One region of the Pelotomaculum sp. FP genome, then DNA from elsewhere that is predicted to be linked to it. Evidence: riboswitches for the same ligand, from Rfam matches in the RefSeq annotation. Region 1 holds a riboswitch; each other region holds the start of a gene.

The links. A riboswitch is a leader RNA that binds a small molecule or an ion and turns the genes downstream of it on or off. The one in region 1 is predicted to bind cyclic di-AMP.
Region 2: another riboswitch for cyclic di-AMP. It lies ahead of ablA (lysine 2,3-aminomutase); the one in region 1 lies ahead of eam (glutamate 2,3-aminomutase).
Region 3: another riboswitch for cyclic di-AMP. It lies ahead of Psfp_RS22110 (CAP domain-containing protein); the one in region 1 lies ahead of eam (glutamate 2,3-aminomutase).
Region 4: another riboswitch for cyclic di-AMP. It lies ahead of Psfp_RS21605 (CAP domain-containing protein); the one in region 1 lies ahead of eam (glutamate 2,3-aminomutase).

Annotation. Positions count from the first base shown of each region.
Region 1 is NZ_QFGB01000020.1:51,880-59,234, forward strand. It holds gene Psfp_RS09895 (amino acid ABC transporter ATP-binding protein) at 27-842, opposite strand; gene Psfp_RS09900 (amino acid ABC transporter permease) at 857-1,510, opposite strand; gene Psfp_RS09905 (ABC transporter substrate-binding protein) at 1,619-2,407, opposite strand; cyclic di-AMP (ydaO/yuaA leader) riboswitch at 3,125-3,283, shown strand; gene eam (glutamate 2,3-aminomutase) at 3,405-4,673, shown strand; gene Psfp_RS09915 (ClC family H(+)/Cl(-) exchange transporter) at 4,706-6,283, opposite strand; gene Psfp_RS09920 (autorepressor SdpR family transcription factor) at 6,539-6,820, shown strand; gene Psfp_RS09925 (SdpI family protein) at 6,804-7,355, shown strand, end outside.
Region 2 is NZ_QFGB01000032.1:32,324-39,678, reverse strand. It holds gene Psfp_RS13045 (YraN family protein) at 1-296, shown strand, start outside; gene ablB (putative beta-lysine N-acetyltransferase) at 355-1,245, opposite strand; gene ablA (lysine 2,3-aminomutase) at 1,220-2,518, opposite strand; cyclic di-AMP (ydaO/yuaA leader) riboswitch at 2,658-2,812, opposite strand; gene Psfp_RS13030 (mechanosensitive ion channel family protein) at 3,104-4,195, shown strand; gene Psfp_RS13025 (response regulator transcription factor) at 4,247-4,942, opposite strand; gene Psfp_RS13020 (HAMP domain-containing sensor histidine kinase) at 4,970-6,439, opposite strand; gene Psfp_RS13015 (efflux RND transporter periplasmic adaptor subunit) at 6,739-7,355, shown strand, end outside.
Region 3 is NZ_QFGB01000005.1:11,988-19,342, forward strand. It holds gene Psfp_RS03285 (glycosyltransferase) at 1-781, opposite strand, end outside; gene yabG (sporulation peptidase YabG) at 924-1,817, shown strand; gene Psfp_RS03295 (hypothetical protein) at 1,922-2,926, shown strand; gene Psfp_RS03300 (hypothetical protein) at 3,024-3,440, shown strand; gene Psfp_RS03305 (hypothetical protein) at 3,503-3,907, shown strand; cyclic di-AMP (ydaO/yuaA leader) riboswitch at 4,288-4,612, shown strand; gene Psfp_RS22110 (CAP domain-containing protein) at 4,680-6,104, shown strand; gene Psfp_RS03315 (SPOCS domain-containing protein) at 6,294-7,355, shown strand, end outside.
Region 4 is NZ_QFGB01000019.1:46,089-53,443, forward strand. It holds gene Psfp_RS09575 (acyl-CoA dehydratase activase-related protein) at 4-1,014, shown strand; gene Psfp_RS09580 (CoA protein activase) at 1,002-2,105, shown strand; gene Psfp_RS09585 (acyl-CoA dehydratase activase) at 2,128-3,081, shown strand; gene Psfp_RS09590 (aminotransferase class V-fold PLP-dependent enzyme) at 3,137-4,321, opposite strand; gene Psfp_RS21605 (CAP domain-containing protein) at 4,532-5,278, opposite strand; cyclic di-AMP (ydaO/yuaA leader) riboswitch at 5,285-5,518, opposite strand; gene Psfp_RS09600 (hypothetical protein) at 5,734-5,949, opposite strand; gene Psfp_RS09605 (hypothetical protein) at 6,012-6,590, opposite strand; gene Psfp_RS09610 (hypothetical protein) at 6,767-7,219, shown strand; gene Psfp_RS09615 (CAP domain-containing protein) at 7,307-7,355, opposite strand, start outside.

The DNA of each region.
Region 1 (7,355 bases):
TGATACCCGGAATTGTCCCGTCTGCATTAAACTGCGCCTGTGGCCAGTTCCCGGTTTTCTCCTTTACCTGTCCGGGGAGTGAAAAGCCGGGGCTCTCTCTTCCTAAAATGGTTGGGCTCTCTAACCCTGCTTAAGAAAGTTTTTGTCCGTTCGTGACGGGGTTCCTCGAAAACCTGTTCCGGGCGCCCGACCTCCACAATTTTACCTTCATCCATGTAAACCAGCCAGTCGCCTACCTCCCTGGCAAAGGCCATTTCATGGGATACCACAATCATGGTCATGCCCTCGGCGGCAAGCTGCTTCATCACCGCCAATACCTCTCCCACCAGTTCGGGGTCAAGGGCCGAAGTCGGTTCGTCAAACAGCATAACCTTGGGTTTCATAGCCAGGGCCCGGGCAATAGCCACCCGCTGTTTCTGGCCGCCTGACAGTTGAGATGGGTAGGCATGGGCCTTATCAGTCAAGCCTACTTTTTCCAGCAATGCCATGGCGGTCTCATATGCTTGCTGTTTATCCACTTGACGGACTTGCACAGGCGCTTCGGTAATATTACCAAGCACGGTAAAATGGGGAAACAGGTTAAAGTGCTGAAAGACCATGCCTACATCCCGGCGCAGGATGTTAAGTCCGTTTTTTTTGCGACGGTCCACTATATTTCCTTCAATCCATATTTCTCCGCTGCTGGGTTCCTCAAGGAGATTAATACAGCGCAATAGAGTGCTTTTTCCCGAGCCACTGGCGCCGATGATAACAACCACATCGCTTTTCCCCACATTGAGGTCAATGTCACGTAGTACATGCAGGGAGCCAAAATGTTTGTTGAGGTTTTTAATTTTTATCAAATAAAACACCTCCTTTAAATTTCATCTACTTTAAGACGCCGTTCAAGGGCATTAACAGCTAAAGTGAAAATAGTAATCAGAAACAGGTAGTAGAGACCACCCATGGCATAAAATTCCATTGAACGGAAGGTAGAAGCTGCAAACCTCTGTGCCAGGTGAAATAGTTCATCCATGGCGATAAAGGCTGCCAGAGAGGAGTCTTTGAGTCCAATGATAAACTGATTGCCAAGTGGTGGGATAACGCGCTTAAATGCCTGAGGCAGGATGATACGTCGCATGGCGAGCGGATAGCTCATACCCAGTGAGCGAGCCGCTTCCATCTGGCCGCGATCTATGGACTGTATGCCGGCCCGGAATATTTCCGCAATGTAAGCGCCGCTGTGAACCGCCAGGGCAATTGAGGCCGACCAAAACTGGCCGAAGTCCACAATCTCAGCCAGGCCAAAATAAACGAAGAAAAGCTGTACAATTAGAGGTGTACCCCTAATCAAACCTATATAGAGATCCGCCAGACGGTTTAATAATTTTCGCTTGGATATTTTGAGGAGTGCAACGAACAGACCGATAGCCATACCTATAGTAATTGAAGCGGCTGTCAGCAGTACCGTAATCTGCATGGCCTTGAAAAAAAACGGTCCGTAGGTTATCAGATCAGATAAGAAGTGCAAGTCAACACCCCCCAACTTTCTAGGGCGGGGGAACCCGCCTGGGCGTGTCCCCTCCCTCTAGTAGGAATAGCATGCTGGCAATATAAGAATAAAAGGTTGTCTAACCTTTTATTTACTGATGTCTTGATCAAAATACTTTTTACTGATTTCCAGATAAGTACCGTCTTGCTTAATTTCCTTAAGGGCATTGTTGACCTTTTCTCTCAAAGTGTCATCTTCCTGGCGGAAGGCAATACCGACTTCCTCCACGAACAGGAGGTCTCCGACCATTTCGATGTTTTTCAGGCCGGTCTCATCTATTGCCAGCTTACCGACAAAGCGGTCGGTGATGACGGCCTGCAGGCGACCGGCGTCAAGGTCACGCAGAGCAGTCTCGTCACTTGAGTAGTTAATAATATTTTGTGAATATTTTCTTGCTTCTTCGTCATAAGTACTCGTGGTGAGCACGCCAATCTTGGTATCGTTCTTTAAGTCGGCGATGCTTTTAATTCCCGATTCTGTATAGACAAAGAGCTGGCCTCCGGAAACGTAATACGGGTCTGAGAAATCGACCTGTTGCTTTCTATCCTCGGTTATGGTCATACTGCCTAGAATGGCGTCATACCGCTTGGCCTGCAGTCCGTTAATCAGGCTGTCCCATGGTGCCGTAACAGGTGTTGGCTCCAGGCCCATTTTTTCAGCCAGGGCTTTGCCGATTTCCACGTCGAAGCCGGTCAGGTTATTGCCTTCGTCATAATAGTTAAACGGGCGGTATTGGCCGGAACAGGACCAACTGAATGTTTCTTTAACCTGCTCGCCGGTAGATGGATTTTCGCTTTCTTTAGATCCGCCGCAACCGGCCACGGCGAATACCAGCATGGCCACCAGAATCGCGTATAACAGGGTTTTCCGTATCATAAAATGATTTCGCCTCCCATAAAAATTTTTCTATAAGCTGGTCCTCTTGTCCACCTCCTTAAACTTGCATCTTAAAACATAAAACCCAGGAATATCCCTGGGACTTTGGCAAACTGGCTTTAGCTTGTTTTGCTAACCTATTCTGCCTTGACTTGATATAAGCTTTAAATAACCAGGGGATATTCCGATTACATTCTAAAATTTTATGAATTTCACCTTACTTTGACTTGCAATGGGGAAAAATAGTTAGCGTGACACACAATAACAGACAACTTTATTAATATAATCAAGTTGTTGGTTGTTTTATGATATCATAGTTAGATTACTTGGTCAATATAGCAAATCACCTGACTAAACAAAAGATTTCCAAATTTCTGATGGCCCCTGGCTTTTACAAGGAGGGTATGTACAATTCAGAGATGTCTAACAGTTATTAAGACTCCTTCATTGTATCAATGCCGGTTCGGAACTTATGACCGGGAGGCATGTATGGAGTTTGGGGAATAGCTGCAATAATATAATTTTTTTAGGGGAGCAGCAACTATTTCTTATAGTTCCATGGTGATTATATCAGCCTTGATTGCACCACCGGGGTTAATTATTAATAGAACGTCAATATAAGATTGACCTGGAAAATTTATTATGATATACTGACAACAGACAACCTTATTGAATGATATAAGTTGTCTGTTGTCAGTATATGTTGAATTTAATATTGCTCCTAATTCGCTTAATTCTTCATAAAAAGAAGCGGGGGAACCAATTTACGGGGTGAATCGGTGCTCGACCAGACTCCAACGTGTTGTCGACATCGTAGGGCTACTCTTTCGGCCCGAATCCGTCAGCTAACTTCGTAAGCGTTGAAAGGGAGGAAACAGGCGGTCTACAACCAGCCTTTGACTTGCTTGACCTCTTTTAGCCCCCGGACGTATGCTCCGGGGGTTTTCTGCACTTTATTTCTTGCATTACAAATAAAATTTGAAAGGAGATACTTGTGATGTCCATACCTTCTATTGAGAAATTTGAATTTATGAACGAAGAAAAACAGGCTATTGCGCTTAAACGGGCGGATGATTTAAAAAAGAGAATTAATGATTATCTGGAAAAAAAAGATGAAATAAAGACCGGTTTTGATATGCAGGAAATGATTAATTTTAACAAGGAAAGGCAGCTCGGTTATTTCGACGCCAGCGAAGAAAACTGGCATGACTGGCACTGGCAGATGGCCAACCGGATCAAAGATGTATTTACGCTAGCCCGGCTATTTGGCTTTAATGATGAACAGTGCACTCATATTAGAAGAGTGGGGATGCGTTATCGATGGGCAATATCACCTTACTATGCCTCGCTGATGGAAGGAGACTGCAACCACGACCCGATCCGCATGCAATCGGTACCTTCTATCGATGAGATGGACAGTACCGGTTATGTCGATCCCATGGCCGAGGAATTCACTTCCCCAGCGCCGTGCGTCACCAGGCGCTATCCGGACCGGTTGATTATCAACGTTACCAACCAGTGCGCCATGTATTGCCGCCATTGCCAGAGGCGCAGGAATATCGGCGAGGTGGATCAACACAAGCCACATCAGAATCTAATGGCTGCGTTGGACTATATCCGGGAAAACAAGGAAATTCGCGATGTCCTGATCACAGGCGGCGACGCGCTGCTTCTAAGCGACAGAAAGATAGACTGGCTGCTGGGTGAACTGGATAATATCAAGCATGTGGAAATAAAGCGTCTGGGCACCAGGACCATTGTCACTTTGCCGCAGCGAATCACACCGGAGTTATGTGAGGTTCTTAAGAAACATCCCCCAATTTATATTAATACTCAGTTTAACCATCCACGGGAGATTACACCGGAGAGCAAGCAGGCCTGCGATAGACTGGTTGAAGCCGGTGTGGTTTTAGGGAATCAGGCGGTTCTTTTAAAAGGAATAAACAACGACCCGCACGTTATGAAAAAACTTAACCAGGAACTCTTGAAGATAAGGGTCAAGCCCTATTATATTTTTCAAGCTAAAGCGGTAAAGGGTACACGCCATTTTATTACGTCTGTGGACGAGGGTATTGCAGTTATGGAAAAACTGCGCGGCTATACTTCCGGTTTGGCCGTCCCGACATACATTATCAATGCCCCCAACGGTTACGGAAAAACTCCTGTTATGCCTCCTTATATACTGAACCAAGGAGACGGTAAAGTAAGGATGCGTACGTGGGAAAACAGGTTGCTGGACTACCGTTGCCTGCCCGAAGGAGAATAAATGATTACACCCGCCTGGCACGGTATTGTTATCTATTCCATGGTTTGAGCGGTCCCTGCCATGAGAGACAATGCTTCTTTTATATCTGCCGATTCATTTTCATTGGCAAGCGCGAATAGATAATCACCGACTATGATTTTTGTATTTCCCCTGGGGATAATTTCGGCTTCGCCCCGCTTAATACTTATCAGCAGGCAGTGAGGTGGCCAGGCGATATCCATTATTCTTTTGCCTTCCAGCTTTGAACCAAGACATACGGCAACTTCAATCAGGGTCTTATTGTCCCAACCGGAGTAAATATTGTGATTCTTTTTAACCAGTGACCGCGCCAATAATGTTTCATATATTGGCGCGGTTTTTAAGATATCACTAACCATATAGGCAGTTACCGAAACGATGATTAGCGCTAATAAATGGTCAAAAGAACCTGTCATTTCAGTAATTAGAATACTGCCGGTCACCGGCGCCTTGACAATGGCGGTGAAATAAGCAGCCATGGCCAAAACAACAAAATTATTAAAGAAATGTTGATCAATATGAAAATAGACTATGAGCATATTACCATATATAGCTCCGGCCAGCGATCCGATAACCAGCATCGGCATGAATATTCCTCCCGGTACGCCGGAACCGTAGCTGATCATGGTATATATAAATTTAACAGTAAAAAATATTAATAAAATAGCGATCCCATAGTTGGCCTGTCCAACAGAGTCGATGAGTTTGTTTCCTCCCCCCAGAACTTCAGGCAGGAAAAAACCCAATATCCCACCGAGTATTAAGGCTGGCGCCGACATAAACGTTTTTGGCAGCCAGGTGATCTTATTGTAACCATCCATTGTCTTTGTCAGCGTCCGGTTAAAGAGAAAGCCTAAAAACCCGCAGATGAAACCAAGACCAACAACATAAATGTAGTAATTATGCGGTAACACAACGAGATCATGGAAGTTAAAGACAGGTTTTTGGCCGAAGACTTGTTGGGTTATTAAATCGGCTGTTAGCGATGCTGCCATAGCCGACATCAAGACAGCCGGGGAAAAGTTTTTGTGCAATTCTTCAAGCGCAAAGATTACTCCAGCGAGCGGCGCATTAAAAGCTGCTGCTAAACCAGCGCTGGCGCCGCTTGTAATTAAATACTTTTCCTCTATTCTTAACCTGCCTAAAAGGCGGCTGACGCCTTGACCCGCCATAGCTCCCAATTGGATGGAGGGACCCTCACGTCCCAGCGACATGCCTGAACCAATAGCAAGAACTCCGCCAAGAAATTTCCCTATGATTATTTTTAGCCAGCCCATCTTGAAGTGACCCAGGATAATACCTTTTACCTGTGGTATGCCGCTTCCGTCGGCCATAGGGACTATATGGGAAATAAAACCCAGGCAGACAGACACGAGTATTAGCGCAATAAACCATAAAAAAGTGACCCCAGAGCCGTTTACGTCTAAAACAGTATAGATATGTTCGCGCAATAATTCGGCTTTTTCCAAGAGGTACCTAAACGCCACGACCAGTATACCAGCGAATAAACCGACCAAAATTCCCTCAAAAAATATTTTTAAACGAAAGCTTTTCCATTGAATCAAAGCAATATGGCTTTTTTTTGTCTCCAATAATAATGCCTCCAAAATAAAAGACCGTTATGAATATGAATTCGATATACAACGCTATCTTACCTACTATTCTAATGCTATTTTAGAGTTCGGGAAAAAACTTTCACGTTGCTCGTTTCATGCAGGTATCAGGATAACGGATTAGACCTTTATTGTTTTCGAAAGGGCCAGAGGAATATTGACTCATGGTGGCAGGTGAATTATAATATATTTAGATAATTATCTAAATATCAAATTAGCTGGGAGGGATATCTTATGGTTGGCCTTACTTTTAAAGCCTTGGCCGACCCAACGCGCCGTAAGATATTGAAGCTTTTAAGGGAACGTGATTTGACCGCCGGCGAAATAGCCGATGAGTTCGACATATCCAAACCAAGCATATCGCACCACCTTAACCTGTTAAAGCAGTCTGGACTGGTACTGGATGAGCGACACGGCCAGTTTATTTACTATTCCCTGAATATGACAGTCTTCCAGGAGGTAATGGGCTGGTTTTCAGATCTGTTAAATAGAAAGGTAGGTGGAGCCAGTGAATAGAAATAATAAACGTTTACCGGATACCTTTAAAATATTTTTGTCGGAATGGCCGTTATGGCTGTTGATTGTAGCGGCTCTAGTCCTTGGGGCGGTGGTATACCCGCAGCTGCCGGAGCGGGTGGCCAGCCACTGGAACTACAGGGGTGAGGTGGACGGCTATTCCTCCCGCTGCTGGGGAGCCTTTGGCATCCCCCTGCTAACTGCGGGTATTTATCTGGGTATGCTGCTCCTCCCTTTAATCGATCCAAGCCGTCAGAACTACGAAAAATTTGCCGGGGCTTACCGGGTCATCAAAGCGGTACTGGTGATCTTCATGACAGGTCTTCACCTGGTAGTTGTTTTAAACGCTTTAGGTTTCCAGGCTCCGGTTGACAGGATTGTAATGACAGGAGTGTCCCTGCTGCTCCTGGTGATGGGGAACTACATGGGGCAGTTCCGGCACAACTATTTTGTGGGTATTAGAACACCCTGGACACTGGCCAACGAAGTGGTCTGGCGGAAAACACACCGATTGGGCGGCCGGCTCTGGGTTGCG
Region 2 (7,355 bases), on a different contig from region 1:
ATAACTACCAGGTGTTATGCAGAAACTATAGCTGCAGGCTCGGAGAGATCGACATCGTGGCATGCGAGCGGGATGTCATCGTCTTTGTTGAGGTTCGATCACGCAGTTCCAACGATTACGGCTTGCCTCAGGAATCGGTTACCAGCCGGAAAAAGATGAAGCTCAGGCAGCTGGCCTGGCATTATCTCAAATCGGTGGGTAAGACCAACGCAAGCTGCAGGTTTGATGTCATAGCGGTCCTGTTTGACGGAGAGGGCCGGGTAAAAAAGCTGGAACATATTGAGAACGCTTTTTAGCTTGCCATAAACAAAAGGCTCGCCGATGCCGGCGAGTCTTTTTTGGGCGTCAGGACTTTCATAGTAATTTAGCCCATACGTTCATGTCTTCAAATCCCACACCAATATTACAATTTTTGATTAATACTCCATAATAACCATATCCGGCGTTGACGAACACACTATTCATACCAATTGAACTACTACGGGCGATGGTGTACAGACACCGGAACCGTTCACCCTTCAGCCGGGTTTCCATTTGTTCCAGGAGAAAACTGGCCAGCCCGTGCCCTCTCCACTGGGGGAGCGTGGCAAAGTCAGTCATCTCCGCGTTTTGCTGGGGGCGGTTTATCTCTGCCGAGGAGGCAGCTATCAGCTCTCTGTTGTGCCAGGCTGTTATATAGTAAGTACTGTCTTGAGCGATGGTCGATTTGAGGTAATCGGGATCAAAAACCGGAAATGGATAAGTAGTAAAAACCTTTCTGTATAACCGGGCCAGGGCTGGGCAATGCTCCTTTTCACCCCACTTAAACGTTATCCCGTCAGGAATTATACGTTTTACTGTTCCGTCCTTGAACTTGGATACCAATTGATCGACCAATTCCTTGCCTCTGGCGTGTGAAGGTGTTTGTCGCTGGTTGCTTAGGTACAGGGCAAAGACGAGGGCTGTCTCCTTGCCCTTATAATAACCGGGAATAGCTGCCTCCAACTTCATCCCGGCGCCTGCAAAAGCGTTCATATAACCGGTTTTGGATTTAAGCCAGATCTTGTCGAGGCCGTTTTCTAAAGCCTTTCCCGCAAGGAGTTCAACCATTTCTCCTGCAGCATGGTCCCGTGTAAGGTTGAATTCATAGACAGTAATTCGCCGGTTATAGGGTGAAACCAGAATACGGCAGTCAAAAGCATTGCCCTCTATGATTTCCCAGCGATCCAAGTAAATATCTTCATTTTTTTTGATTTCGATAGACATGAGCTTCTCCTTTACGAGCGGTATAGCGAGCTTTGCGCCGGTTTCCTTCCGGCACCAGGCTTACAGTCAGGTTGGATGGGTCAAACAGCTTTTGCAGGCCGACCGGTTCATGCCTGATAATGTGTTCCTTACACAAGGAGCAGGTGGGGGAGCAACCGGAACCAGGGTTTTGGGGTTCCTCGTAGACACATATGACGCCCTCGTAGTTGCGCAATACAGTTTTGGTGTTGGTCATTGACAGCTGGTAATTAGGCAGGACCGGGATTTTGCCGCCTCCTCCCGGCGCGTCCACAACGTAAGTGGGTACGGCAAAACCGGAAGTATGGCCGATTAGCGCTTCCATGATTTCTATCCCTTTGGCTACAGGAGTACGGAAATGTTCGATGCCCCGGGATAAGTCGCACTGATAAAGATAATATGGACGAACACGGTTTTTCACCAGGAGGTGCGACAGTTTCTTGATAATCACCGGGCAGTCGTTGACGCCTCTCAACAGGACCGTCTGGTTGCCCAAGGGAATTCCGGCATCGGCCAGCCTGGCCAGGGCCTGGACAGCTTCAGGCGTGAATTCACGCGGGTGGTTGAAATGAGTATTGATCCAGACAGGATGATATTTCTTGAGCATCCTGACCAGCTCGTCAGTAATCCTTTGCGGCATGACCACCGGGGTACGGGTCCCAATGCGAATTACCTGTACATGTGGAATTTCCTTCACCTTGCGGATGATTCGTTCCAAATGGTTGGTGGAAAGTATAAAAGGATCTCCTCCCGACAGCAGGACATCACGTATTTCCGGGTGGGCTTTAATGTATTCAACGCCAAGGTCAATATCCTTTTCCGTTGTGCACCTGTTGTTGTCGCCCACTTTGCGCTTGCGGGTACAGTGCCGGCAGTACATGGAACACTCGTTGGTGACAAGCAGGAGCACCCGGTCGGGGTAGCGGTGGGTCAGGCCGGGTACGGGAGAATCTGCGTCCTCATGTAAAGGATCGTCCATATCGCCGCGTCCCTCTATAAGTTCCTGGGGATTTGGTATGCACTGCATACGAATGGGACACCTGGGGTCATCCTTGTTGATCAACGATGCATAATAGGGGGTGATGGACATAGGGAAGACATCGCAGGCCATCTGGATATCCCGTATCTTCTCATTATTGAAGTCGATATATTCGGCCAGTTCTTCCACCGACTGGAGCCTGTGCTTCATTTGCCATCGCCAATCCATCCAGTCTACAGTGTTTCTGGATTGTAGGGATAAGATTTTTGCATTCATAGGTTAAATACCTCCTGTCAATTTTTCTCCCCCGGCTAAACAGCATTAGGGTAACAATGGGGTTAAGGAAGAATAAAAAGGAAGTATATTGAAAATAAAATGGCCGGAAGAAAGATCCGGCCAAAAAAATATACAGCCCAATTCTTCCCTTGTACGCCTACGAGGTTAGCTGACGGATGCGGACTAAGGGTAGCCCTACCATTTGAGATGTGAAATGTACACGTCTCAAACAGATTAACCCCAAAAATTGGTTCCCCCGCTCTTCCTTTTGGGAAGACTCGGCGCTGATAGAATGGTCTTTGATATTCAATATGTCTTGATGTAATTTTAGTTATAAATATTTCTTATGTCAAATGAGATATATGGTAGCATATGGCAGTATACCGGAGTTATGGCATTGTAAACGGATACATGCACTTTTTATGCCTGAGTTTTAAAAATTTAGCCTTGCAGGGTTGTTTAATTACTGCTGAAGGAAATGCTGAGCCATATGGGAAATCGGAAATTTTTGTGATATAATATCCGACAATAGTCTTGTTTTATTGCGAGGTGGCTACAATTATCGATAAGCAGCTGGAGTTATATATGGACTGGATTAAGGATCTGTTTATCCCCGATCAGATGCAAATTTTCTTATACGACCTGGTATTATCCGTTTTAGTATTAGTTTTTACGTACATCCTTATCAAGGTGCTTTACCGCTTCTCGAACCGGGTATTGAGAGAAAGCGGGCAGGGCGATAGCGAGCAGGCAGAGAAGGGGGTTATTTCTGACGAAGCTATACGTTCGGCGCGTATTTTACTGCAGACAATAATCCTCTATGGGGGTTATTTTATAGCGGCTATAGTGATCCTGGAAATTTTCAATGTGAAGCTCATTTCACCGGACGATTTAAAAACGCTGGGCGCCAAAGTGTTAAAAATCATCGGGATCCTGGTTGGAGCGAAGCTGGCCATTAATTTCGGCCAGTTGGTTGTGAAGCAGGTTTTTGATAATCACGAAACGACCGGCCGCCGGGCGCAAACCCTGGAAATACTGCTGCGTAGCGCCATCACTTACCTCGTTTTCTTCATGGCCTGCCTGATGATCCTGCAAATTTTCAACGTTAACACCAGCGCCATCCTGGCCAGCGCCGGTATCCTTGGCCTGGCGGTAGGTTTCGGCGCGCAAAACCTGGTCAAGGATGTCATCAGCGGGTTCTTTATATTATTTGAAGACCAGTTTAGTGTGGGCGACTTTGTGCAAATAGACGCGGTAACCGGCACCGTGGAGGAAATAGGGCTGCGCACCTGTAAGATCCGCCAGTGGACCGGTGAGCTTAGCATCATCCCCAACGGGGGGATTACCCAGGTGACCAACTACAACCGGGGACCCATGCTGGCCCAGGTAACGGTGGGTATCGCCTACGAAGAAGATATCGACCAGGCCATCAAGGTATTGAAAGATGAGTGTGAAGCAGCCTGCCGGGAAATCGAAGCCATTATTGATGTGCCCCAGGTGCAGGGCGTTATTGAACTGGGGCTTTCATCGGTAGATATTCGCGCCGTGGCGCCTACTTTGCCGGGTGAACACTGGGCTGTAGAAAGAGAGCTGCGCAAGCGCTTTAAGTACGCGCTGGACCGGGCCGGTATCGAAATCCCCTATCCCAAGCAGGTCATTTACCAGAATAAAGAATAAGATACCGGGTACCTAATTTTAACTTATTGATAGGTCATTGCTTAATCGAAATCAGGAAATATTAAAACGATATCCTGTACCCCATATGGTTTCAATATAATCCGGATTAGATGTATCTTCTTCTATTTTTTCACGGATTCTCCGGATGTGAACGGCTACTGTCGCAATCTCTCCCACATTATCCACACCCCAGATCTTTTCAAAAATATGTTCTTTACTGAACACCCGATCAGGGTTCTCAGCCAAGAAGACCAACAGATCAAATTCTTTGGCGGTAAATGGAATTTCCTGGCCATTCAGGTGAACACGCCGGGAGCTTTTATTGATTACCAGTCCTTTAATTTTTATTTCTTCGGGGCGATTGACAACTTTTTGATCAACAAGGCGATTATAGCGGGCAAGATGGGATTTAATTCTTGCAACCAGTTCGGCAGGACTGAAAGGTTTAGTCATGTAATCATCAGCTCCTAGCCCCAATCCTCTGATTTTATCAATATCTTCTTTTTTGGCAGAGACAATAATGATAGGTACATTACTCCTATTGCGTATTGTCCTGCAGATTTCAAAACCGTCTATTTCAGGCAGCATGACATCTAATATGATAATCGCGTAGTTTCCTTGCAAAGCACGCTGCAGTCCTGTTCTTCCGTTTAGTTCAATATCCGTTTCAAATCCGTCTATTTCCAGATAGTCTCTTTCCAGTTCCGCAATACATTGGTCGTCTTCAATAATCAATACCTTTTTCATTCTTCTAACCTCCTCTTTGATGGGATTTTAATCTTTTTTAAAATAGGCAGCTTTTTTTAAAGTGAAAAAAATACTTGTCCCCAAACCTTCAGTGCTTTCTCCCCATATCCTCCCCTGATGGGCCTCAATAATCTCCTTGGCAATGGACAGCCCGATCCCGCTACCCCCGGTTGTCCGGTTCCTGGCGCAATCTACCCGGTAAAACCGGTCAAAAATTAAAGGGAGTCTATCCGCCGGAATTCCACAACCGTTGTCCCTTATTTCAATCAAGGCTTCGTTTTTTTCTTCTTTTAAGATTATTTTTATTTCCTTTTCCTGTTTATTTAAATGTTTTTTGGCGTTTTCCATGATGTTATGAATGACTCTAATTAACCTCTGCCGGTCGGCCATGATTAGATCATCGCTTTCATAATAGGACTCAAAGTTAAGCGCTATATTGTTTTCAGTCAAATCAAAATGTAGTTCTTCTCTGGCATCCTCAAGGTATCTATTAATGTCTACACACTCAAAGGAAAAAGGGATTTGTTTGATGTCCAGTTTGGAAAAAAGGACTAGATCATTTGTTAAGCGCTCCATTTCCACAGCGTTGGTAAAGATAGTTCGAAGATATTTTTCTATTTTCGAAGGGTTGTTAGCTACACCTTCAATAATACCCTGGGCGTAGCCTTTAATTGCTGTGATGGGGGTCTTAAGGTCATGGGATATATTGGATATTAGCTCTTTTCTGCTATTTTCATATTGCGCGTTGAGCGCCTGTGATTGCTTTAGCTTTATCCGCATCTCTTCAAAGGCTTGATACAATTCTCCTATTTCATTCTTTACCGGATAACTAATTGGATAATCCAGGTTTCCATATTGGATTTCTTTAGCCGCTTTTTTAACCGAATCCAAAGGCTTGATTAAGCTTTTGGACAACCGGTAGGTCAAGAAACTGTTGGTCATAAAGATGCAAATAATGAAAATTAAAAAAACCCATTTCACATAGCCGGTGTGGCCGGCCGGCGGAGTATCCCAGGGCGCTGTTCTGCTCATAAAAAGGTAGATGCGGCCGGTTGTCCCGTCACTGAAAGAGAGAGCCCGGCACTTTACAATATAATCTTTTGAGATTGCCGATACCCATCTATTGGCAACGTCTTGTTGGAGAAATTTTACCAAGTAAGGTTTAAGTTTTTCGGCGTTAACTGGAACAGAATTATACATAAACTTTTCATTGTATTGAATCAGAACTCCCATATTTAAAGAAGAAATTCTTTCGTTGATCCGCGACAGGAAAAATGAATCTTTGAAATTATCCGGCTTATTGGCGAGGGTGTTATCCAGCTCATCCATAAAATCCATATTCTCCTGCATTTTTTCCTCTAGGGCAATTTCGATTATTTGAAGCTGGTGGTCCTTTTCATAATTGCTTAGAATCAGCCTGGCTGACAAAACTGCCAGGAGAAGAGGAATAATAATCATAATTATGTAAGAAGCCCAAATTTTTGATTTTAAGGACATGCTATTTCTCCTCTGAACTTGCCTTTTGGGGAATTTTTTTCTTTATCCATTATAAATCCTAAATATTAATTACTTTAAAACGGTTTCTTAAATTTTTTAAAAATATTGTACAAAATTTTTATTTCGATTTTCAAATTTGTTAAGAAAATTTTTCTATTTGATTTAGAGGCAGTTTATTTTCTTTTTTTATAATGTTTAAGGTTGAAGAACTGGCTGATTTTACATAATGCAGTTTCCAGAGTTTTGCCTAATGCATAAATGCTTGTAAATAAAAGAAGATGAAGGGAGCGAGAAGAAAGTTGAAACGATTAACGGTTTTGGTATTGGCTTTGTTATTATGTTCTCTTTTTAGCGGATGTGGAAAAAAACAGCCTTTAAGCAATGAAGAATCTTCTACTGCAGTTGAGGTTGTTCAGGTGAGCAAGACAGACATGAACAAGATTTACAATACCTCCGGACAGATTGAGGCATCGTCTGAAGCCACTATTGCTTCCAAGGTTTCGGGCCGTGTTGCCGGGGTCAACGTGAAATTAGGTGACCGGGTGGAAAAGGGGCAGGTTCTTTTTACAATTGAGTCCAGGGAAGCATCTCATAACCTGGCTGAGTCGGAAGCTGACCTGGGTATCAAACAGGTTGGTTATGATACTGCACAGGTTAGTTATGATACTGCAGCTCAGGCTTTAAATGATGCCCAGGTCAATTACGACCGCATCAGTACTCTTTATGAAAGCGGTGCTGTATCAAAGACCGATTTAGAAGATGCGAATACCAAACTGGTCAATGCCAGGCTCAGTTTGGAACAGGCAAGGCTCAGTTTGGAACAAACAAAGCAGGAAATTGATAAGTTGCACGTGACCATTAGTACCGCACAGGATAATTTGGAAGAATATACGGTTACCGCGCCAATTAGTGGTTA
Region 3 (7,355 bases), on a different contig from region 1:
CCAGATAATTGTCTAAAATGTCCCAGCGCCTCTGTGAATGGTAACCGTCGTACTCCACCTGCCCGCAGGCGCGGCGGCGTTCTTGGCCGTGGTAAACGTTTATGGCTTCCATGCAGTCCCCGATGATTGTTTCGGCAATAAGCTGGGCATGACGGGTATTTTTGCGGGGTGAACCCAGCTCTTTATGCGGCACCCTGGTGCCGACATGTACCTTCAAGCCTCCTTTAGCGGCCAGAGCCAGGGAAACCGGTGGAATGGCCAGCTCACGCAGTGGAACAGACAGCAGGAGCCGGCGGGAGACCGCGTGTGGGCCGTGGCTGGGTGAAGCTGTGCCGAGGCTTTGTTCCAGCCCCAGAGTCTGGTTCAGTTGGTAACGGACTTTGAGGACATGGTTGGCCAGGTGGGACAGGTCTTTAATGTTTTCCCCCGGGTAACAGTCGGTCAGGGCCATGTCGGCGCCCTTGCCAACTATGTCGGCAAGTTCCATTATTTTTTCAGAAATATTTCCGTCCATATCGCCGTCTATAAACAATACTGTGGTGGCCCCCCTTTCCAGCGCTGCTTTTGCCCCAATCGCCCGCGGGATATCAAACCCAAGGGTTTCTGTGAAGTGCAAGGGCAAAATTTTTCCTGTCAGGATGTGCCGGACGATGTTGTAGGAATTATCGTTGCTCCCGTTAATGACTGTAATAATCAGTTCAGCCGGAATGGACAAAAGGGTTTCAATTGTCCGTTCCAACCTTTTTTCCTCATTTTTGATCGGCACTACAGCAGCCAGCATCTTATCACTCCCGTGTTTTTAAAAACCGGTTTCTTAATGTGTAATATATGGAAAAATTAATGAAAAGTTACCGACCTTGCACTATCCCAATACCATTACTCCCTTCATATGATATTAGAAAAACCTAAAAGGGGTATTGGTCATGGAGGAGTTTCATAAGGGAGATGTTGTGGGGCGCAAGTCTTATGGTGTAGACATTTATTTTAAAATCATAGATTTTTTTGAATACAGTAACGGGAAGAAATTCGCCAGGCTGAAGGGAGTATATACAAGACTCTGTGCCAGCGCCCCTATGGAGGACCTGGTCAGGATAGACCCAGGCGCACAGATGTCCCGTCTACGGGATGTTACTTTGAAGAGTAATGAGCAGATGGGCCGTATTTTTGCCCGGCGGCAAAGGGAGCGTGAACTGTTTTGGGGCAGAGCGGTGCACAGCGACAAGGAGCCTCCCAAGAAAGAAAGCAAGGTGGAAGGGTTTGATATACCTGGTACCGTCCTCCATATCGACGGTGACGGGGATTACCTGGATTTGTGTATGACTACTTACAAGCAGCTCAGTATTCCCGCCGATGGCTACAATATCCCTGAGGAGAAACAGCCTGAGGTGGTGGAGGACCTCCTAAAAAAGCATGCTCCCGACATGCTGGTAATTACCGGGCATGACGGTTTTATAAAGGGACGTGAGAATTTTAAAGATATAGATAATTACTACTCCTCCAAATATTTTATGGAAGCGGTCAAAGTGGCTCGAAACTATGAGAAAAGCAGGGATGACCTGGTTATTTTTGCCGGCGCCTGCCAATCTCATTATGAATCTCTGCTAAAAGCAGGCGCCAACTTTGCCAGTTCCCCGCAGCGTGTGATGATTCACGCCTACGACCCGGTTTTTGTAATGGAGAAAATCGCCTACACCTCCATATATGATCCAATTTCTATTAAGGATATCATTGCGGGGACCATTACCGGGTTTGACGGCATCGGCGGGATGGAATCACGAGGAAAATTTCGGTTGGGTATACCTGTTTCACCATATTAGGCCGCGTACCCCTTTTAAGACTCATGCATATGATGGTGCAGGGGCAAAAATTCTAGTTCGAAAGGCTTTTCGAACAACCTTTATCAATTAAAGGGGGTTTGCGCATGGAACGGTATTTTAGGGCGCTAAACAAAACGCGCGATAAATTGTTGCGCCTTCAGAATGTTGTCGGCCTTGGCATAGGGCATAAGGAGATTGGATCGGAAAACACCGGAGAACCGGCCTTTATTGTTTATGTGGAAAAAAAGCTGCCTGTTGAAAACCTCATGCGTGGTCATGTGGTGCCTGAAAAAATAGGCGGGCTTAATACCGATGTGGTTGAAATAGGAGTTGTCCGCGCGCTTGGAGTCAGGACTTCAAGGGAAAGACCGGCTCAGCCGGGAGTGAGCATAGGACACTACAAGTCAACGGCCGGTACTTTTGGAGCGGTGGTTAAAGACAAGCAAACCAAGGAACTGATGTTGTTGTCCAACAACCATGTCCTTGCCAATGGCTCCAGCATTCAGGAGGCCCGGGCCAAACCCGGAGACCCCATCCTGCAACCAGGTCCATACGATGGAGGAACGCTCAAAGACCGCATAGGTACACTTTTGCGTTACGTTCCCCTGGAGAAAAGTGTTGCCAGGTCGGATTGTCCGGTGGCCTCGTCTGTGGCGCGGGGGGGCAACTTCCTGCTCAATATAGTCAAAAGGGACTATGAAATCCGGTTTTATAAACGCTTTAGTACTGAGAACACGGTGGACTGCGCGCTGGCTAAAATTGATTCAATAGACCTGGTAGCGCCTTCTATTCTTGAAATAGGCGATATCACGGGAGTGGCGGAGGCTAAGCCGGGCAAAAAGGTGCAAAAAAGCGGCAGGACTACCGGCCTTACCAACGGAGCTATAAAATCGGTCGGCACAGTGCTGCAGGTCGAGATGGACAAAGATGAGAAGGTATGGTTTTCCGATCAGGTTGTTACCGAGTTGATATCCCAACCGGGTGACAGCGGAGCTTTGATCCTGGACCAGGAACGGAAAGCGGTGGGCTTGTTGTTCGCAGGGTCGGATAAGTTGACCATTTTTAACCGGATTAGCAATGTGATGGATCGCCTGGGATTTGAATTTTAGTGTTTGTGAAGGTCAGGCAAGTATTAAAGTTTTGATTTAAGCCGCCTCACCTTTAGGCCATCCCGGCCATATATTAATAACCGAGGAGGCTTACCATATGGTTTACCGGTCAGTTTTCTCAGGCGACGCTGCCTTGACTTTTTTGGGAGAAAACATTCCAGCGATTGGTCCCAAATTTAATAACAGAGAAGAGGCCATAGCGGTAGCACGGCAGTATCTTGAAGGGATACATCAGATGTCTGGTAAAGGCCGTGAAACACCTGTACAGATTTCCCTCAACAGGCAGGCTGACGGCCGGTATTCCCTGGTGGTTATGGGTTCCAGGCAGGTGATTGGTAAACTAAACAACCTCGATGAACTGTTATTAAAGAGGTTTCGAAAAGGGCTGAAGAAAAAATTGTTTATTCTGACCTGTTTTGTCGATGGGGCGGATGGACAGGAGTGTCTGGTACTCACAGAGGGTTTAGGAGCGGTTTTTTACACCCCCAATGCAATCAAAAACTGGCGCCCGTAAAGGCGTTATCCCGATGCTATGGTTTGAACAGGAATTAAGCGCATCGGTAAAGGGCGGTGACCATGAGCAATAACATATCCGGTGGTTTCGAAAAGAGCTTTGCTCGTGGCTGTCAGGAAAACCACCGGCTTGGTAAAAAGAAATTAACTGAAGAAGCATATCTGGCCGGCAAGAACCTTGGCTATAACCTTGGATACAACCAGGGTTTTGAGTCCGGTTATGATAAGGGTTATGCTGAAGGCAGCAACCTTGGCTATAACAATGGGTTCGTCGCGGCGCTGCGAGGAGACGGGGAGGACGCTCTCCAGACCGACAGGACACCTGAGATACAGGTCCTTGAAACCATACGGAAACTGATCACCGGCGGACAGGCCAGAGTGTTCCTGACAGGTCCTTCTGCGAGAGATGCCGAAACTTTATTAAAGATCCTGAATATTGAAGCTGCGGTTGTCAACCGCTTCCAGTAAAAGCAGGTTTGGAACTGCTATGAAAATACCTGAATATGTTGAGAGAAGAATAAAAAAACCATTGAAAATCTGAATTATCCTGTATAGATCAGATTTGTTTAGCTTTTATAAGCCAGGTTGCTACATTTTAACATCTATTTCTAATTAGGTGTTAATTTGAAAGGTCAGTAGTTAAGTACCTTAGTTGCTAATATTTTAGGTCTTGAACTAATATTACCGGCTTTGCCATCGCGTCCCTTTAGCAGGTATAGTAGGCTGTACAAGCATTATCTTGTTCATGCCTATTTTTATTTTACCATGTTAGTCGCAGGCCCGGCAGCTGTAATTGGCAAGGGCGCATAGCGCAGCTTTCCAAATAACCAGCTAACTGGCGCTTGATGACTGAATAAAGGCCGAATCTCAATAAATTTGGGTACGGAGGAACCAATCTCAGGGGTGAATCCCATTGAGTTGTGCGCCAGGACATGAGAACAAGAAAATGAGACATTAAACGAAAGTTGCGGAAAGCGGAAATTTAAACAGCCAATTAAGCGGGTGTTGGAGGAAAAATGACAGGCGCTCCGTTGTCTGCGGCAAATGTCCCAACGGCTGCATTACCACCCAACTTCCCAGATCTCACGTCTAACGTCCCACCTCTCAAAGGGTAGGTTTATTCTTTTTACCGAACCCGTCAGCTAACTCCGGAGGCACAAAGAAAGGGGAAAATCAACTAATGAGCTTCCAGTCAAAAGGCCTAAGGCCGAGATCCTTAGTGTTTATGTTCCTTTTTGCCTTGCTGCTGACCCTGGGCTTAACGGGAACAGCCCTGGCGGCAGACGCCTATGTCCCCCTGACTACCGATGAATCACAGATGGTCGATCTGATCAACCAGGCCCGGACGAACGCCGGTCTGGCGAAACTCACGGTAAATCCGGCGCTTTCGGGCCTGGCCCGGATAAAAGCCCAGGACATGGCCTCCAACGGTTACTTCAGCCACACTTCGCCTACCTACGGGTCTCAGCAGGATATGATGAAGGCTGCTCAGATCGAGTTTGTTTACGCGGAAGAAAACATTGCCAAAGCTCCAACTATCGGTTCAGCCTTTAGCGCGCTGCAGAATTCAGGTACAACGCGGGCCAAAATGCTGAGCAGCAATTTTGACCAGGTTGGAGTTGGGGTGATCACCAGCGGTAATTACAAGATTATCGTGCAGATGTTTGCCGGAGGGAAAAAGGTAGTTACCACTCCTTCACAGCCACCGGTAGAATCCCCGGCGCCAACGGACAGCGGTCTGACCGCCGACGAGCAGCAGATGCTTAATCTGGTCAACCAGGAGCGGGCAAAAGCGGGACTGAAGCCCCTGCAAAGCGACCCGACCCTGGTCAAACTGGCCCGGATGAAAGCCCAGGATATGATTGACAATGGATATTTCAGCCACACTTCGCCCACCTACGGTTCGCCGTTCGATATGATGAAGAAGTATGGGGTGCAATACAGCTACGCCGGAGAGAACCTGGCCGGAGCTTCCACGGTTAGCAGCGCTCACGCAAATTTAATGAACTCGTCGGGGCACCGGGCCAATATCTTAAACAGCAACTACACCAAAGTAGGTATTGGGGTGGTCAGCGGGGGGCCCTACGGCAAGATGTTTGTACAGATGTTTATCAAGCCGGTGTCAGGTTCTCAGTCAACCCCAACTACGCCGACAACTCCAACTACGCCCACAACACCCACAACACCCACAACACCCACAACACCCACAACACCCACAACACCCACAACACCTACAACACCTACAACACCCACAACACCCACAACACCTACCACGGACAGCGGTCTGACCGCCGACGAGCAGCAGATGCTTAATCTGGTCAACCAGGAGCGGGCAAAAGCGGGACTGAAGCCCCTGCAAAGCGACCCGACCCTGGTCAAACTGGCCCGGATGAAGGCCCAGGATATGATTGACAATGGATATTTCAGCCACACTTCGCCCACCTACGGTTCGCCGTTCGATATGATGAAGAAGTATGGCGTGCAGTACAGCTATGCCGGAGAGAACCTGGCCGGAGCTTCCACGGTTAGCAGCGCTCACGCAAATTTAATGAACTCGTCGGGGCACCGGGCCAATATCTTAAACAGCAACTACACCAAAGTAGGGATAGGTGTAGTCAGCGGAGGCCCTTACGGCAAGATGTTTGTGCAGATGTTTAATGGCTAGATCCGGCCGCCCCTTCTTAGGGCTCAGATGAACGTACCCTTTTTTTACAAAAAAGAGTAATAATTAGCAGCGAAAGAAAGAGGACCTGGTTCCTCTTTCTTTCGTTTTTTCGTTTACGCTACGTTTTTAGCACTTTTTTGAATCACCCTCATATATTAGTATAGAAAAGTTTTGAAAGGAGGAGTAAATATGGCTGGAACCGAACGGCTTAAAGTCAATCTGGTCCAGGGTGAAAATAGAGTCCAGACCGTAGTCAAGGGACAGATTGAAGTTCCTGAAGCGAAGCCGGATGTAGAAAAAATTCTGTCAAAAACAGCAGACGCCAAAGTTAGAAACGTTAGTGTTGTCCCCAACAAAGTTATTGTAGAAGGAACACTCTCTATACAAGTGACCTACGTTGCTTTTAAGCCGGATCAGTCTGTCCACTCATTCGATGACGACTTGAATTTCACGACCTATGTGGATGTGCCGGGCGCCGAACCTGGAGATGACTACTTTGTTCAATTTACAGTCGAGGATGTGAGCCTGACTACCAGCAGAAGGAACCCGCGTAAATTTGACGTTGCAGCAGTATTGAGTACATTTGCAAAAATAACCCAAGTCGATGAGATGGAGATACTTACCGAAACGCCTGCAGGAAATGTGGCCCTGGAGACTGCGGATCTTACGGTTGAGCACCTGATTGGGGACAAAGAAACCAAGCAGATTATTGTCAGTGACGTATTTGAAGTACCTGAAGAAAAGCCGGAAGTTGAAAAAATCCTCAAGGTCAAGGCGGAGGCTGTAATAACCGATAAGAGACTGGTGGCCAACAAGGTCATTGTAGACGGCGAGGTCAGACTCCAGATCCTTTATGTCGCATTCGAACCCCGGCAGTCGGTTCACGACCTGCACCATACCATCAGATTCAGTGCTTTCGTGGAGGTCCCGGATGCTCAGCCAGGTATGAATGTCCACGTGCTGGCAGAGGTTGAAGCAGCGGATGTAGAACCGGTAATCGACCCTGCGCTGAGGGCGGACGTTATCATCAAGCTAACCGTGTTTGTTTCTGAAACAAGGACTTTGCATGATGTCCCAACCCTATTAAAGAATGAGGAAGGTTATACCAAGAGAAAGCTGAAAGTAGACCGCGAAATCGGAGCCGGGGACACCCAGGTGGTGTTGAGAGAAAGTATTGCAGTTCCTGAGTCGAAGCCCGACATAATGAAAGTCCTTGATGCAATTGTCGACCATGCTGAAATAACCGATACC
Region 4 (7,355 bases), on a different contig from region 1:
GCTATGACCGGTGTGACTATTAAGGTTGGCATTCCGGGGGCTCTTTTATATTATCTTTACTACCCTATGTGGCGGACCTTTTTCAATGAACTCGGCGTCCAGGTAGTAACATCCGGCAGGACCACCAAAAGTATTTTGGATCAAGGGACTCGTGAGGCGCTGGCTGACGCCTGTGTACCTGTTAAACTATTCTACGGCCATGTTATGGATATTAAAGACAAGGTCGATTACCTTTACATCCCAAGGGTGGTCTGCCTGAACCGGAGAACAGTTTACTGTCCCAAATTTCTTGGCCTGCCCGATATGATCCGGTATTCTATTGAGAATGTACCGCCTATTATCGATGTCCGCATGGATACAAGACAAGGCCGCTTTGCGGTTGTAAAAGCTTACCTTGCAATCGGTAAGCGCCTGGGAGCGCCAATATTATCGGTACTCCTTGCATATTTGAAAGCCGTGGGGGTTTTGCACCGCTATAACAGACTTTTGAGAAAAGGATGGAGCCCCGTTCAGGCCATGGATTTCCTGGAGAACCAGACCGGGGGGGCGGATTTTGACGGTTCTGTCAAGCCCAGTTTGAAGTTTGCCGTACTTGGTTATCCCTATGCTATTTACGACAGTTTCATTAGCGTGAATTTGATTGATAAGCTAAGGAAGTATGGGGTTAGAGTCATCACGGCCGAAAATATTCACCCGGCCTTACTGGCCCTTCAAAAAAACTGCAACCTGCCAAAACGACTTTTCTGGACCTTCAGTGACAGGGCGCTCAAGGCGGCCCACTTTCTTTTTAACCAGAACAAAATTGACGGGGTCCTGCACTTAACAGCCTTCGGTTGCGGTCCTGACTCCCTGTTGAATAAATTAATCGAAATGGAAGCCAAAAAACACAGTGATATTCCTTTTATGACCCTGATGATTGATGAACAAACAGGAGAAGCAGGCATGACCACCCGCCTGGAGGCATTCGTTGATATGGTCAGACGTAGGAAGGAGGCGCTTGCTTGTCGAAAGTGACTTTTCCAAGAATGGGTGAATCGTGGCGAACATTTAAAATGCTCCTGGAGGACCTCGGTAACGAAGTGGTGCCCCCCCCCCGTCCCAGCAAGCGCACGCTCGATCTTGGCGTACGGTATTCACCCGAATTTGCCTGTTTTCCACTAAAAATCTTAATGGGAACTTACCTGGAATGTATTGAAATGGGCGCCGATACCATTGTCACGACAGGCGGTGTGGGCCCTTGCCGGGCAGGGGAATACGCCATGCTTCATCACAAGATCCTGAAAGACATTGGTCATGATATAAAAATGATCGTATTCGAGCCCCCCCGCCATTACCCTCTAAACTTCATCAGAAACGTATTGGCGCTTAACAAAGCGCGTGTTTCCATAAGAGGCATTATTTCCCACATAAAGCGAGCCTGGCGCAAACTACAGGCTTTGGACAACGTAGAAAAAATGAGCCATGTGACCAGACCGCGCGAACTAACCAGCGACAACACCTCCAGGGTCTACCGCAAGGCGCTTGAGTGGATTGACCAGGCTTACACCACGCCGCACATTATTGAAGCTGAAGCGGCTGCTCTGGAAGCCTTGAAAAATATCCCGCAGGATCCCCAACGTATGGTACTGAAGGTCGGTATTGTTGGGGAAATCTACGTATTACTGGAGCCTGCCAGCAACCTGGAGATTGAAGAAACACTCGGCAATCTGGGGGTTGAAGTAGAAAGGTCCATGTTCCTTACAGGGTGGACCCGGGATAACACCTGGAATGAAACAACTGAAGGAATGACTGTCAAAGAAGCCGCCGCCCCCTATCTCCCTGAACTGGTAGGAGGACATGGCCGCGATTCAATCGGCAACACCATTCTTTGCGCCAAGCGCGGGTTTGATGGCATGATCCAGCTGGCCCCCTTTACCTGCATCCCGGAAATTGTCGCCCGCACCATCCTGCCCAGGGTCAGCAGGGATTATGATATTCCCGTACTTACTTTTTTCCTGGACGAGCAGACCGGGAAAGCAGGCATGTCTACCCGGTTGGAGGCATTTACCGACCTGATGAGAAGGAAAAAACTCTTGCCGGCGAGAAGAAATTGTTTAACCGGTTAAATAGTTACAGAAAGGATTTGTCATGAAAGCATATTTAGGCATTGATGTCGGGTCAGTCAGTATAAATATTGTTGTAATGAGCGAGGCCGGAGATGTCCTAACCGGCCTTTACCTTCGTACCATGGGCAGACCTATAGAGGTTATCCAGGAAGGTCTTAAAGAAGCGGCGGCGGCAGTGCCGCCGGACATTGAGATAGCCGGCGCAGGTACGACCGGCAGCGGTCGCTACCTGGCAGGAGTTATGGTGGGCGCCGATGTTATAAAAAATGAGATTACCGCCCATGCCGTCGCTTCTTCCATGCTTGTGCCGGATGTCCAGACAGTTCTGGAGGTAGGCGGCCAGGATTCCAAAATTATTATTATGAGGAATGGCATCGTTACTGATTTTGCCATGAACACAGTATGTGCCGCAGGAACCGGTTCCTTTCTGGATCAGCAGGCTGCCCGCCTCAACATCCCCATTACCAGTTTTGGCGAACTTGCTCTTAATTCCCAAGCCTCTGTGCGCATTGCCGGGCGCTGCACTGTTTTTGCCGAATCGGACATGATTCATAAACAGCAAATGGGTTATGGACTCCCGGACATTGTTAAAGGGCTGTGTGACGCGCTGGTTCGCAATTACCTTAACAATGTGGCCAAAGGCAAGGAAATATTACCTCCGGTGGTGTTCCAGGGCGGTGTTGCCGCCAATGTAGGGATTAAGACGGCCTTTGAAACAGCCTTGGGTTTGCCGGTGATTATACCCGAATACTTTAATATAATGGGTGCAATCGGAGCCGCGCAGTTGGCCAAGGAAAAGACAGCGGGAGGTAATAGTACCAGTTTTAAAGGATTTGCTGTAACCGGTCTTCCCTATCGCACTGGAAGCTTTGACTGTAACGGGTGCTCGAATGTATGCGAGATAGTTGAGATTTATGAGAATGAAAAAGTAATTGGCCGCTGGGGATCCCGCTGTGCAAAATGGGACGTAATTTAGCTCCGGTAAAAGGCGATGAGAATCGAGTTTTTGATACCGGTTTTTTCCCCAAATTTCAGCAGCCGCAAGATTTATCCTCACCCTTGTTAAACTCCCCGGGCGGTATCTCAGCAATCTCGGCCAAAGAACGAATGGCAAAGTCAACTTCTTTTTCAGTGTTAAAATAGGAAAAACTGAAGCGTACCAGTCTCTGCTCCAGGGTACCCAGGGTCCTGTGCGCATCAGGCGCACAGTGCAGGCCTGCCCGGCAGGCTATTTTATATTGCTGGTCCAGCGCATACCCCACTTTCCCGGACGGTTTTCCCTCCAGGCTGAATGATACGACAGGCGCGCGGTTGTAAAGCTCTTCCGGTCCGTACAACGTGATACCTTTCAGTCCGGAAACTCCCTCCAGGAAGCGCTTGGTTAAGTCCATCTCGTGTTTTCTAATCCTTTCCATTCCTTCCATCCGTATAAATTTTAAACCTGCCGCCAATCCGGCAATACCTACCGAGTTAACCGTGCCGCTTTCATAACGCTCCGGCAATACTTCCGGTTGTCCGGGCGCCTCGGAATAACTGCCTGTGCCTCCTTCTTTCAGGGGCGTCAACTCCAGCCTCTCGTCGATATAAAGGCCGCCTGTTCCGGTAGGCCCGTACAGCCCTTTATGGCCCGGAAAAGCAAGCAGGTTTATACCCATGAATGAAACATCCAGGTCAAAAACCCCGGCTGTTTGAGCGGCGTCAACAATCAGACAGAGTCCCTTTTTCTTGGTGAGTTGGCCAATCTCACCGATCGGCATTATCGTCCCGGTAACGTTTGAAGCGTGTGTGATTACTACGGCAGCGGTGTTCGGTTTAATAGCCGACTCAATATCTTTGACGCTGATCGAGCCGTCTTTAGCGCAGGGAACCTTGGTGACTTCGACACCTTTACCCTGTAACACATAGAGCGGCCTGGTTACCGAGTTATGCTCCATAGAGCTGGTGATTACATGCTGGCCTTCCTTGAGCAAGCCTTTAATGGCAAGGTTAAGCGCCTCCGTGGCGTTCATGGTAAATACAATACGATCAGGATTCTTGATATTGAACAGGGCGGCCAGAAGTTCTCTGGCTTCATCTACGAGGCGTCCCGCCTCCAGTGCCATTTGATGTCCTGACCTGCCTGGGTTGGCTCCTACGAATTTTATACAGTGCTCCATGGCTTCCCAGACTTTAGAAGGTTTCGGCCAGGAGGTGGCCGCGCTATCGAAATAAATCAAATTGTATCCCCTTTCTTGGTCCAGGCCCTGTTTTCATTCAAAGCTGGCAGGGTTTATTCTGTTTGGTATAACTATATTTTATTCTGTACCATATGATTCGTTTCTATTTCCCCGTGGAGGCAGCAAAAAAAACAGGCACGCTCTCGCGTGCCTGAAGAATAATGATTATACCTTTGAAAAATTTCTGAGGTTTTAATTTTAGTCAGTTGTTTAGTCACCACTGAACAGTTGGGTGACAACTACCCCGCTGCCTGATTTGGTGATGCCTATACCAATTGAGTCGTGGAGGGGATTGAGAATGTTGGCTTTATGCCCCTCACTGCCCATAAACAGTTCATGTGCCCGTGTCGTTGTCGCCGCCTTGGCGATGTTCTCCGCACCCATGACCCTGGCCGAATAGCCCGCTTGTCTTTCCATGTTTAGCGCTGAGCCATATGTTGGTGATGTGTGGCTGAAATAATTGTTCTGGTACATATCCTGACTTTTCATCCTGGCCAGTTCCGTCAACTTTTGATCGAGTGTGAAAGCCGGCAGTCCGGCTTTTACCCTTTCCTGGTTGACCAGATCGAACATAAGCGCCTCGTCGGCTGTTAATCCGCTGGTCCCGGAAGGGGTGGTCGGTGTCGTAGGAGTTGTTGGAGTTGTTGGGGTCGTAGGTGTAGTTGGTGTAGTTGGTGTAGTAGTGACCGGTTTCTGGTTAAATCCAGTTCCATAGTACTTGTTCCAATAAGACTGAAGCGGGTTCGTTGCGGCAGTTGTTGGTGTCGCGGCAAGTACGGCCTCATTTGTAGCGGTTGGATTGCCGTAACCATAGTAATCATTGTAGCCATAAATATCGCCCCAGTTTGAACTTACCTCACCTTGATCTGATGGCGCTGCCATAGCTGCCGGTACGGCGACCAAAATTAATAATAAACAAGGGACGAGCACGAACAGTAAACGCTTGATGCTTGTCAACAGGATTGCCCCTTTCTTAGCGCCTCCGGGGTTAGCTGGCGGGTTCGGTGAAAGATACCCTACCCATTTTGCCAAATTAGTGTGTTGTGGCGCCCCATGGCTACTATCAACCAGAAATAACGGGCAGGCTTGTCCTCTTTCACACTAATATTACACGCATGGCGCAAATGGGATTCACCCCAAGTAATTGGTTCCCCCGTACCCAGTATAAATATTACTGGGATTCGGCATTTTTAATACTATTACTGTCAGATTATATTTTTTATGATCAATATAGACAAAATCGTTTTCAAACGATGAATGGGTCTGTAGTTTAATAAAATATTTTTACCTTCAAATAGATATGAGAAGTTGAAAATTAAAGTAAGATGGTAATATTTATCTAAAACAAAGGTTGGGCTTCTCTAGAAGCCCAACCTTTGTTTACCCGGCAACTACCGTGTCTAGCACTTTCCTCATCCACCGGGCGCTCTTAAACCTAAACTGCTCATAATAGAACTGAATACACCGGGCATTGCTTTAGTGGGGTCATAGGTTATACTTACCCTGTTCAGTCCTGTTATTTCTACCTTATTAACCCCTTCTATGCATAAAATGGCCTTTTTCATCTTATTTACTTTTTCTAAATCGCCCAGACCCGTTACAGTAAAATGCGTCTGATAGAGCAACATCCTTTGCCTCCTTGCGTGCATGCCAATCCGGAAGGGAAGGGAGTTATGCCCTGCCCCTTTCTTTAGCAGAGCGGTTTGCACTGCGGCGGGAATAGAGTAGGCGGACAGACGAACGGGGGTTGGGGCGAAACCTGTTCACACATGGCCGGCGTGCAGAATCCGAAGCTCGGTATAAGCAATTTGACTATAGCCAGGGATTGGATGACCAAGCAAAGATCGAAAGTACAGCAAATCTGGTTGCCGAGAATCAGGCAGGTACATGCGGAACTGACAATTTCACAGTTGGTAAAGGTACCAACCGGTGCGCAGAGAACTACAGTTTTGGTGAAGCTGAACATCAGGTCTTCAAACTCGCAAACTATCATTCCGCCAGCATCCAGGACCTGCAGTGTATAAGTGACCGTTACAGCGAAAGTGACATTTGCCCGTCCTGTTTTATCGGGTGTGCTCCTGCCAACTTCAGAACAAACGGCGGAGTTGATGATACAGTTGACCGTGGCGCCTTCAGGCGGACAGCATTGACCTAAGGGCGTGCAGACGTTTTCACGTCGTTCTGCCTGAAAGCAGAAATCGTATACCTTCGGGACTTCAATGCAAACGGTCTCAAATGGGGGGAATGGCCTTAAGCCTTCAGTTTCCATAAATTAACCTCCTTAGGGAACTAACAATAGACCGGATTACCGTTAGTCCCGTATAATTATATTTTTATTTCATAAATATGTCAGTATATATAAATTGGTGAAGCTTTTGGAATTTAGTTTAAACTATTTACCTCTTGGTAAACTTTTGCATACTATACTTTAGGAGGTGAGAGGCTGTGAACTGGAAACCATACTTTTATTACCGCCAGCAGTTTACTGGGGAAAGTCAGTCCAAAGAAGGCGTTATCCAGGATGAGCCTGAAAAAAAACCCAGCAAAGATGCAGCTGGTGGGGAAAATAAAGTGATTGCAGTTACAGATCGTACAGTTGAAGAAGAGAAGCAAGCCGGCCAGTCAAAGGGTGAGCCGGTTAAGGATAAGACTCTGGAGCCAGTGGCGCCGTATAAACACTCCCGTTTTCAAGAGGTAGCGCCCGGGGTTTTTCAATTCAAACACCACCGTCCGGTTACTGCTCCCTACCTGCCGGTTCCTGAGACCTATCAGTACGGGCATGAATATTGGGGACAGCAGCTTCAACCGGTAGGAAAACCGGAGGAAGAAGGATTCGTTAGGGTTGGCGCATTCCCCGGAGCCACTCAGTACGGGCTGCCGGTATACCAGTTCACCTGAAAGAAGAAAATAATTCCGGTCGGTGGCCGGCTCGACTGAATTACCAAGGAAAACAAATAAGCAAAAGCCTGTTACATTAGCAGGCTTTTACTTATCTAGTGTGCCAAGGAAGAGTTGGGTTGCAATAACCCCATAC